DNA from 2 places in the Pigmentiphaga aceris genome. Region 2 is predicted to be linked to the other one. Evidence: riboswitches for the same ligand, from Rfam matches in the RefSeq annotation. Region 2 holds a riboswitch; the other holds the start of a gene.

The links. A riboswitch is a leader RNA that binds a small molecule or an ion and turns the genes downstream of it on or off. The one in region 2 is predicted to bind glycine.
Region 1: another riboswitch for glycine. It lies ahead of FXN63_RS11525 (trimeric intracellular cation channel family protein); the one in region 2 lies ahead of gcvT (glycine cleavage system aminomethyltransferase GcvT).

What each region holds. Positions count from the first base shown of each region.
Region 1 is NZ_CP043046.1:2,644,741-2,650,191, reverse strand. It holds gene FXN63_RS11545 (3-deoxy-D-arabino-heptulosonate 7-phosphate synthase) at 408-1,817, shown strand; gene FXN63_RS11540 (winged helix-turn-helix transcriptional regulator) at 1,814-2,239, opposite strand; gene FXN63_RS11535 (DoxX family protein) at 2,331-2,738, shown strand; gene FXN63_RS11530 (SDR family NAD(P)-dependent oxidoreductase) at 2,749-3,489, shown strand; glycine riboswitch at 3,625-3,715, shown strand; gene FXN63_RS11525 (trimeric intracellular cation channel family protein) at 3,923-4,537, shown strand; gene FXN63_RS11520 (efflux RND transporter permease subunit) at 4,550-5,451, opposite strand, start outside.
Region 2 is NZ_CP043046.1:5,246,347-5,251,797, reverse strand. It holds gene FXN63_RS22655 (ExeM/NucH family extracellular endonuclease) at 1-2,904, opposite strand, end outside; glycine riboswitch at 3,100-3,202, shown strand; glycine riboswitch at 3,215-3,336, shown strand; gene gcvT (glycine cleavage system aminomethyltransferase GcvT) at 3,409-4,512, shown strand; gene gcvH (glycine cleavage system protein GcvH) at 4,584-4,961, shown strand; gene gcvP (aminomethyl-transferring glycine dehydrogenase) at 5,155-5,451, shown strand, end outside.

The DNA.
Region 1 (5,451 bases), 2.6 Mb from region 2:
CCAAGTCCCCAAGTCCAGCTGGTTCGGAACTTAAGAGCCACAAACGCCAATACGGGGGAGCCGCGTACAGCACCCGAGCAGCCAGAAAAATCGAGTCGCCCAAAAGCGGGATGCGCTTTTAACCAAGCCGTTCTGAAGGCGCGGGTGCCGGGGGCGTGGCGGCTGCCCTTCTGGACGACGTGGAGGGCGGGAGCCCCGACGCGTAGGTCCAGCGGGGCAGACGCCACGCCCCCGGCACCCGCGACTGGCTACACAGCGACACAGCCCCCAAAAGCGCACCAAACTACCAACAAAACAGCTTCCCGATAAATCGCGACCCACAAGCCGGTACAGTTAAGCTTGAACACAACAAGAACGTTCGACAACTGCGCACCAGCTCAAGCATCCCAGGAAACGGAATACCGCCAATGTGCCCGCAACCGCATCCCCGCCTGCTTGCCGACACACTGCGCAAGGTTGCACGTCGGTATCAACTGCCCGCAACGCTATCATTCCCCGATACGACCGCATCCCAAGACCCGGCAACCACGCTCGCGATCACCATCGAACAAACCCGGATCGCCATCACCCGCGGCACCGCCCCAGACCCACGCCTGAAACAGCAGTTTCTCTCCGCCTTCGCCAACCTGATACGCGAAGCCGCCCACCCCGTCAGCGGAGACGCTTCATTTCAGGCGATGCTGCTTCGCTACCAAACCGCACACGTACAGGATTACGCATCACTGTCCGCCCAGAACGACCAAGACCGCCGCGCCATCTACGCCATCGTCAATTCTGTTGCGCATCCGGCCAAACTGCAGCGGCAGCCGCCCAGTGCCCAGCGCAACGCATTGACCGAATTGCACACCGCGCTCGAATCGACATCCTGGTCAACGCTGGCCAGTGCGGCACACCAACTGATCGAAGACGAAGCGCAGCCAGACACACCCCTGGTGCAATCCTTGACCCGATTGGTTGCCAGCCCCGAACTACGGCGCTTGGAACGACTTGCGGGCCTGTTGAACGACCCTGCCGTGCAACGCTACCAAGGCTTGCTGGATCGGCACTTTCCAAGATCAGGAAGTGAAGCGGCCATTGCTCAGGCCAGCATCGCCCAACAGCGGGGGGCGTCCGCAGAGGCCAAAGCAGCGCAGGTGTTGAATACGCTGGCGCAGCGACTGAACGAGACGGATCACGCCAACACTGACGCCGCCACTGACACGGGTACCACCTACCGCGTCGTCACCTCGCTGCGGGTACCGGCCTCTATCCCAGGCAACACCGAGCGCGCCAAAAGCGAGTGGGATGCCGTCTTGCTGAGTCAGACCGCAGGCAATGATGAACACACTTGGGACGTGTGCCTGCTGGTGGAAGTGAAAGCCTCGGTCGACGCTGCCACCACCGACTTCCCGCGCCTGCTGCGCGGCCTGCAACTGCTGGCAAGTGCAGCACGCGACACGGTTTACACGTTTGCCACCCAGCAGGGCGACGTACGCATCACTGGGGCATCATTGGCCGCACTGAGCACCGACGAATCGGACTTGGCCAACGACGTGCTGTATTGCTGTGACGGTCCTGCTGAAGCGGCACCACGACTGCTTAACGCTGCCAGCCGAATGCAATTGCTGTCCAGCGAGGCCAGTTTGGCATTCGCCGACAAACTTGTGAAAAACCAGACTGCCGAGCCAAACGAGCTTGAACCAGTATGGCAAGCGCTGTTGGAATCTGCACGATGGCGTCCGGTGCTGGAGCAATATCCCATGCTTTATGGCGTGCGGGCATTGATGGTGCATATTTCCGATTTATCCGCAGCCATACCCACCGCAAATAAAGGCTAAATCCCCTTAGCCTTTCTACCGCGCGCGCCTGGCTTCACCGGCACCGTTTTTCCATATTCATTCCACCACACTGTCAGCGCCTCCATGGTAGGGCCAAGCCCGCGCGCCTTGGCGGTAATCTCATATTCCACACGCGGCGGCACTTCTGCGAACACGGTGCGCGATACCAATCCATCGGCTTCCAGCTCACGCAACTGGGCGGTCAGCATGTGCTGAGTAACGCCAGGGATGGCTTTGCGTAGCTCACCGAAGCGATACATGCGTTGATTCAGTAGCCACATTATTTCCAGCTTCCATTTACCCGACAGCAAGGAAAACGCCCGGCGCATTTCCTCATGCATGTTTACGTCATCCCTTTTCGCTGGCCCTGCCGTATTTGGGGGAACCTGATCAACCTGACTTCCATTAGTCTGCTTTTCCATACCAAGCCCTATTAATTCATCCTACTTGCGCACTTTAATCTTAGGCGACATTCTGGGCACCGTCGATATAAAAATCACCCAGAAATAACCAATGACTGCTATTTACACATACTGGATCAGCACTGCATTTTTATGCCTGCCGTTCTTCATCTCTGCTTTTTTATATCTGAGCAAAAGCGATTGGGTGCGATTGGAAATAGCCAAGCTGGGGTATCCCGCCTACCTGGTGCCGTTTCTGATCATCGTGAAAATTGCGGCCCCGGTGGCGGTGCTGTCGCGATTCAACGTGGCGCTCAGTGAGCTCGCTTATGCCGGCATGTTTTATCACTTGGTATTGGCGGCACTCGCGCATGTCGGTGCGCGCAAACCCAAGGGGGCACTGCCTGCATTCATCGGTTTGCTATTGCTGAGCGCATCGTTTCTGACCCAGAACGCCGCCCGCGACGTACCGGCAGCCTATGCACCCACCGCCCCTGCGGTTCTATCCACATTCAAGTAAGGAACGCATCATGTCTCGTCTCGAAGGAAAAATCGCGATCGTCACCGGAGCCGGCCGTGGCATCGGCCGCGCCACGGCGGAGTTGTTTGCCGCTGAAGGTGCAAAGGTAGCGGTGCTGTCGTACACGCCGGCAAATGTCGACCGTGTCGTCGCGGATATTGAAGCCGCAGGCGGCGTCGCACTTGGTGTCGTGTGCGACACGAGCGACGCCAGCCAGATTCAGGCCGCAGTGGCAAAGGTCGTCGACACCTTCGGCGGCGTCGATATCCTCGTCAATAACGCGTTTGATGCATCGGTGGTGTTTTCTTCCGTACTGGATTTGTCGGTTGACACGTTGCAGCGCAATTTTGATATGGGGCCGATCTCTTACCTGCTGATGATGCAGGCATGCCACCCCCATTTGAAAGCCAGTGGCGCGGGCCGCGTCATCAACTTTGCGTCCTTGGCGGGTATCTCAGGTCTGCCCCCTTATGCGCCTTACAACATGGCCAAGGAAGCGGTACGGGCGCTCACGCGCACAGCCGCACGCGAATGGGGACCGGACAACATCACGGTGAACAATGTGCTGCCGGTTGCGCAAACCTGGGGCAATGCCGACGTGCCACCACCAAGCAACGCGCTTGGCCGTTACGGCTCGCCCGAACAAGACATCGCCCCGGTCGTGCTGTTCCTGGCCAGCAAGGACGCGCAGTTCCTGACCGGCTACAGCCTGACCCCGGATGGCGGCATGATCATCGACAGCGCCCGTTGACCTGCGGTTGCCAGATCGGCAGTACCGGCTGACAGCCGCCATGCCGATAACGACGATGCCGGCCCGGAGCGTTGCGCAGATGACTTGGGCGCGCGTCCTGGGCTGGGCAGGCCGGCCCTGACCGTGGATAATGTCAGCTTCTCTGCGGGAGAGCGGCGTGCAGCAGCACGCCCACCGAAGGCGCAAACTCCCATCATCGCTCAGGTAAACGGACCGCAGAAATAGATCGCCGACTGGAGAGCGGCCCGACTGCTGGTGCATGATCGGGTCCACCGAAGGGGCAGGCTGCGCAGCAGCTCGAACTCTCAGGTAACAAGGACAGGGGGAGAGGCATTACCGGGCTCGCGGCCACGCGCGCCCTTCCCTACCTGGAGCCTCCTGTGCTGCACACCCGTTCTGCCATCGCCACGCCTGTTTCCCTGCGGGGGCCGGCATGCTGACCTTCATCTATCTGGTTGCCATCGCTGCCGAGGCCATGTCCGGCGCGCTGGCCGCCGGACGCCGCAACATGGACGTGTTCGGCGTGGCGGTCATTGCCTTTGTCACCGCCTTGGGCGGCGGCACGGTGCGCGACGTCATTCTTGGCAACTTCCCCATCGGTTGGACACAACACCCTGGCTACATCGCGCTGGTGATCAGCGCGGGCCTGCTGACGGTGCTGGTGGCCCCGCACATGCACCGACTCAAGCGCCTATTCCTGGCGCTGGACGCGATGGGCCTGGTGGCGTTCTCCTTGATCGGCTGCGACATTGCATTGCGCATGAACTACGCCCTGCCGGTGGTGATCATGGCCGGCATGATCACCGGCATTTTTGGCGGGGTGTTGCGCGATGTGCTGTGCAACCAGATGCCCGTGGTGTTCCAGCGCGAGCTGTACGCCAGTGTGTCGCTGGTGGTGTGCTGCCTGTTCCTGGGCTTGCGCGCGCTGGACGTGAACCACGAGTTGACCACCGTGTTGAGCTTTGTCGTCGGCATTGCGATGCGCATGCTGGCGCTGCGCTTCGGCTGGAAGCTGCCGACGTTCTCGTATCAACAACGCTGGGAGTAATACCTGTGGTGCTTATGCATCCCCCCGCCTGAACACCCATCGCATCCCGTCATCCACATAGCTGTAGACCACTGGCACCACCAACAGGCTCAGTACAGTGGAGCTGATCAAGCCGCCAATCACCACAATTGCCATCGGCATGCGGAAACTCGGGTCGCCGATCAGCCCCATTGCCACGGGGACCATGCCGCCACCCATTGCAAGCGTGGTCATGACGATGGGGCGTGCCCGCTTGCGGCAGGCGTCGATCATGGCATCCATGCGGTTCAAGCCGTGTTCACGGCGCGCGATGATGATGTAGTCGACCAGCAGAATCGAATTCTTCGTGGCGATGCCCATCAACATGATCAAGCCGATCATCGATGGCATAGACAGTGCCGACCCGGTCAGGAACAAGGCCAGCACCGCGCCGGGAACCGCCAGCACCAATGCCGTCAGAATCGTCCCTGGCTGCGCGAAGTCTCTCAGCAGCAGCACCAGCACCATATATATGCACAGCACGCCGGTCAGCATCGCGATGCCAAAGCCGGTTGCCAGTTCGTTCATGGATTCGGCATCACCCACCACGCTGCGCGTGACGCCTGTGGGCAGTTGCTGCAAGCTGGACAAGGTCAACACGGCATCTTCAATCTCACTGAGCGAACGCTCGCTGACCTCAATCTCGATATTGATATTGCGCATGCGGTCATGACGCGTGATCTCGGCCGGCCCACTGCCGATTTCCAACGTTGCCACGTTTTCCAAGGCCACCGGCCCACGCGCGCCGGGCACCGGTAGGCGTTTGAGCGTGTCGATATCTTCGCGCGCGGCGTTGTGCAAGCGCACCAGCACCGGCACCTGCCGTTCGCCCAGATTCAGTTTTGCCAGTTCCTGTTCGTAGTCGCCAACGGTGGCAACACGCAAGGTCTGAGCAA
Region 2 (5,451 bases):
CGAACTCACGCCGCCAAAGCTTGCGTGATCGCGTCCGTCGCCACCAGTCAGTGTGTCGTTGCCGCCACCGCCGATCAGCATGTCATTGCCCGTGCCACCCAGCAGGATGTCGTTGCCCGAGGTTCCCTGGGTAACACCCCCTTCCGGAGGGGCAGCGATCGGCGTTGCGGGCGGCACCGGGGCCGGCGGCTGCGTCGGGGTCGGTGTGGTCGATGTGCTCGTCAGATTCAGACCGATCAGCAGCGGATCATGGTCAGACACGCGGGTGATCACATTGCTGTCGTAGATCGACGGGTCGCGGCTGAAGTCCAGGTTGTAGTCCAGCGCGTCGGCATCGTCGGAGTTCAAGTGCCACTGCGTCACGTTGGTGATCTGGCTGTTCAGGCTGCTGCTGGCCAGCACGTAGTCCAGGGTGCCCAACTGACCGTCGAACACATATGAGTACGGCTTGGTCAGGCGATCTTCGACGTTGACGTAACCCGCATCGGCCAGCAGCTTGATCGGATTTTCTTTTGCGTAGGCGTTGAAGTCACCCAGCAATACCTGGTCGGCGTCGCTGGAGCCAGTAGGGTTGGTGGCCAGCCATTTGGTGATGGCGGTGACGGCAAGTTCGCGCTGGTGGTTCCAGGCACCGGCACCATCCAGATTGTCCGCGTTGGCAGCGCCGCCTGCCGGGGTGGCCGAGCCTTTGGATTTCAGGTGACTGACGACGGCAGTGAACTGTTCCCCGGTGGCGATCTCCTCGAAGGTGACGGCCAACGGATTGCGGCTGGTGCTTTCACCATCGAACACCCGATTGAGGGCGCTTTGGTCCAGCAGTGCCTGGCCGCCATCCAGCGTGGCAAGCGTGGCGTCATTCAGCTTGGCGACGGTGGTGCCTGCTGCGATTTTCACGACAGCCGGTCGATAGATCAGTCCCACCGCGATGGCGTCGCCGCCCACGTGTTTGCTGCCGGGATCGACCCAGGCGTAATGATCGGCCGGGTTTGGCAGCTTGGCGTTCAACTGGTCGACCAGGTAGTCCAGCGCGTTGCCGGCTGCGTTGTCTTCGAAGTTGTTCTCGATTTCAACCAGACCGAGTACATCGGCATTGAGTTTGAGCAGCGTGTTGACCAGCTTGTCGGTCTGGCGCGTGAATTCTGCCTGGTTGTTGGCCCCGCGCGGTGCCAGGCCGACCTCGGTCTGTGCGCCGTTTTCATTGAGCGTGGTGAAGTAATTCAACACGTTCAGTCCGGCCAGTTTCAGGCGGCCGCCAACATCTTCGGGTTCGTCCACGCGGGTGTTGACCCGGTTCACCGTCACGCTGCCGTCTTCCACCGAGCGCACGCGCCAGGCGTTGGAAAAATAGTCCAATACCCCCGTCAGACCGTCGATGGTGTCGCCCATGCGCGGGGCATTGGCCGTGTTGTAGCCGGCAAAACCGTCCAGGTTGCCGATGGGTGCGTTCTGAACGCTCAGGCCGTCGTCATAGACGATCTGGTTGGCACCGATCGCCCTCAGGTGCGCGTCGTATCCAGCGGTGCTGGGTGCATTTTCTGCCGTGAACTGGAAGGGGCGTTCACCCGCGGTCAGCGTGATCTGACCATATCGATCAAGGTCGAATTGCTCGGTGATGGTGAGCTTGTCGGTCACGCGTACCAGCATGCTTTCGTAGGCTTTCAGGTCAGGCTGGTACTTGCCTGCGGTGGCGACCACGTCATTGGCCGGCAAGCTGATCTCGACGGCAAGTTCTGCTGCCACGTCCGTGACGGCCTGTGCTTGCACGACGCTGATCTGTGTTGCCGTGATCTGCGTCTTGCCGCCGAATTCGCTGACGGTGCCGGTGACCTTCACGCGGTCACCCACATTCACATTGGTCTGCGTGGCACCCGAGCCTTCATAAATGAAGATGCCCTCGGACGTTGCTGCATCGCTGTCGTGATTGGCCTTTTCTTCCTGCATGAAGAAGCCGCCGAGATCGCGCTTGGCGTCACCGTCACCATTCTGGAAGTCGCCGAACACGATGGCTTCGATGGTGACGATTTCACCATTACGGGCGTTGGTAGCCCCGGTGCCCTGGATCGCATGAATACGCAATTCCGCAGGCGGCGCAGCAGTCTCGACCTGGACCGTTACTGCGGCCGACGCATTGGTGGCGGTGTCGGTCAGTGCACCTTCGTCGAGCACGACCTGGTAAGTCTGGGTACCGGCCAGATTGTCGGTCGGGTTGATGCGCACGTTTCGACCATCGAGCGTGATCTGCGCGTCCACCGTCTGTTGATTGTTGTCCAGCAGGCGGACCTTGCTGGTGTCCAGCGTCACAGCTTCGTTCACGCGCAGCACGATGTCGGCGGCGATCTGCAGGCCCGATACGCTGGTGGTGATCAGCTGTGGCGGTGCTGTGTCAGGGCCGGGTGCGGTGAAGCTCTGGTTGTTGTTCAGCGCGTCTGGTGTGCTGGTGGCGGACGCGGCCCAGGTGAAGTCGCTGTACTGGTTGCCGGTGCCGCTCAGCTGCAACGAGGTGCCTGGGACGGTGGCATTGGTTTCCGAGACGCTGACGTTGGTGCTGGTCATGCCATTGGCCGGGCCTGCGCCAGCCGTGATCACCCCTTCGTAGCTGAGAAACTGCACCACTTGGTTGTCGCTATCGACCAGCGCAAAACCGTCGGAAGGGCCGTTCTGGATGCCGTCGGTGACGCCCGGCAGGAAACGCAGTGCGCCCATGCCGTTGGACAGGTCCGGCATCGTGCCGCTCAAGGGGATGGTGCGGTAGACCACCGCAGCGTTGACGTTTGACCCGCCGTTGTAGAGGACCAACGACCAGCCAGTCAGGTCGGTGCCGGCAGCGCCAGCCACCTCGATGAATTCGCCCTGGTCACCAGCGCTGGCATTGTCGTAATGAAATTCGTTGATCCACACAGTCACAAGAGGCACTCCGTTAGGGGCCGAGGCATCTGCTGTCGTCGAGACGCCTGGCCCAGTCGCGTAATAAGTAAGAGGGCCGGACTATGGGTTCCTTACATTAAGCTGACGTGACCCTTGCGTGACATTTGCGTGCGGGTGTCATGTTTGCCATCTGCCCTAGCCGGGCTTTTCTTGGTATTCTTCGTCCCGCTGTCGACGCATCACGCGGGAGAGCGCATGCGGCCGGGAAACCCGCCGCCATGCCGCCGAAGGCGCAATTCGCCCAGAATCGCTCAGGCTCCAATACCGCATCGTGTGCCGTGTTCGCACGGGACAGCACTCTGGAGAGAGTCCCCACAGGCCAGGCCTGTCGCGGGACCGCCGAAGGTGCACACCGGCCCCCCGCCACGCGGGCGACGGAAAACTCTCAGGCAAAAGGACAGAGGGGCGTGAGACAGTACGAATTACTGCTTGCAGTGACGTGCTGTCATTCCCCCTATACGCCCTTGCCTTGCTGGAGTTGCCGTGTCGCATGCCTTGAAACAAACCCCGCTTCATTCAGAACACGTCGCCCTGGGCGCCAAGATGGTCGACTTTGGCGGTTGGGACATGCCCATCGCCTATGGGTCGCAACTGGACGAACACCACACCGTGCGTCGTGACGCCGGCATGTTCGACGTGTCGCATATGCTGAACGTCGATGTCATCGGTCCGCGTGCCCAGGCTTACTTGCGGTTGTTGATCGCCAACGACGTGGCCCGCCTGAGCCTGCCTGGCAAGGCCTTGTACTCGTGCATGCTGAACCCGCAGGGTGGGGTCATCGATGACCTGATCGTGTATTTCTTCACGCCCACGCACTACCGCGTGGTGGTCAATGCCGGCACCGCCGACAAGGACATCGCATGGATGCAGCGCGTGGCAGCTGCACAGAACTGGGACGTCACCATCACCCCGCGCCGCGATCTGGCGATGATTGCCGTGCAAGGCCCGCAGGCCCGCGCCAAGGTGTGGGCCGCGCGCCCGGCCTGGGAAACCGTGACCGACGCGCTGGGCGTGTTCTCGGCCGTGGAAGCGGGTACGGCCCTGGTGGCACGCACCGGCTACACCGGTGAAGACGGTTTCGAAATCGTGGTGCCTGCCTCTGAAGTTGCCGAGCTGTGGCGTGACCTGATCGCCGTTGGCGTGAAGCCTTGCGGCCTGGGCGCACGCGACACGCTGCGTCTGGAAGCCGGCATGAATCTGTATGGCCAGGACATGGACGAGCTGGTCTTCCCGGCAGAAGCTGGCCTGACCTGGACCGTGCACAGCAAAGACGCCGAGCGCCGTTTCATCGGCCGCGACGCGCTGGAAGTTTTCGGCGGCACACGCCGCATGCATGGCCTGAAGCTGCTGGAGCGTGGCGTGATGCGCGCCCACATGCGCGTGGAAACGCCGCATGGTGATGGTGAACTGACCAGCGGCAGCATGTCGCCCACGCTGGGCGTGTCGATCGGCTTTGCGCGTCTGCCCGCAGGCGTTGCAGTCGGTGATGTTGTCCACGTCGATATTCGCGGAAAATTGGTCCCGGCCCAAGTGTGCAAACTGCCGTTTGTGCGCAATGGTGCTGCCGTAGACCACGCGTCGGCCTGATCGCCGCGCTAGCCCCGTTTTTCCCTTTTTCCCATGGCGCGGCGAGCGCTGCGCCGCCATCGGAGTACCTCATGAATCTGCCCACCGATCTGAAATATGCCGCCACCCACGAATGGGTCCGCGCCGAAGGTGACGTGTTTGTCGTCGGTATCACCGACCCCGCACAAGACCAGCTGGGTGACCTGGTGTACGTCGGCGACGTCAAAGTGGGTGCCACGCTCAAGGCTGGCGAAACCGCTGGTGTGGTCGAGTCGGTCAAGGCCGCTTCCGACATCTACGCCCCGGTTGACGGCGAAATCGTTGCCTTCAACGAAGAGCTGGAAAACAGCCCGGAAACCCTGAACGCAGCCCCGTACACCGCCTGGATCTTCAAGATCAAGCCGGCCAATCCGGCTGACATCAGCAAGCTGCTGGACGCATCGAGCTACCAGGCTTCGCTGGACGCCTGAGCGTAGTCCAGCTGCGGGCCTTGGCTCGCAGCTGGATGGCTTCGAACTTACGACCCTCTGCTCCCAAAGCAGGTATGCCTTGCGCCAGCAGCGTTTCGACTGGCGCTGGTTTGTCGGTTCGACGTCGTTTTCGTATTTCCCCATTCGTTTTTCCTGATCCGACCCCTGGATCATTTCCCGCAGGAATCCCTTCATGTTGCGCACGCTGGAAAGCCACGCCGAATTCATCACCCGCCACATTGGTCCCACGGCGGACGAACAGGCCCGCATGCTGGCCACCGTTGGCGCAGACAGCCTGGACGCGCTGATCGACCAGGTCGTGCCGCCCGGCATCCGCGAACGTGCGCCGCTGGCCTTGCCCGGCCCGCGCAGCGAAGTCGACGTGCTGGCCGAACTGGCTGAAATCGGCGGGCGCAACACCGTGCTGCGCAGCTTCATCGGCCAGGGCTACTACGGTACTCACACTCCGCCGGTGATCCTGCGCAACATC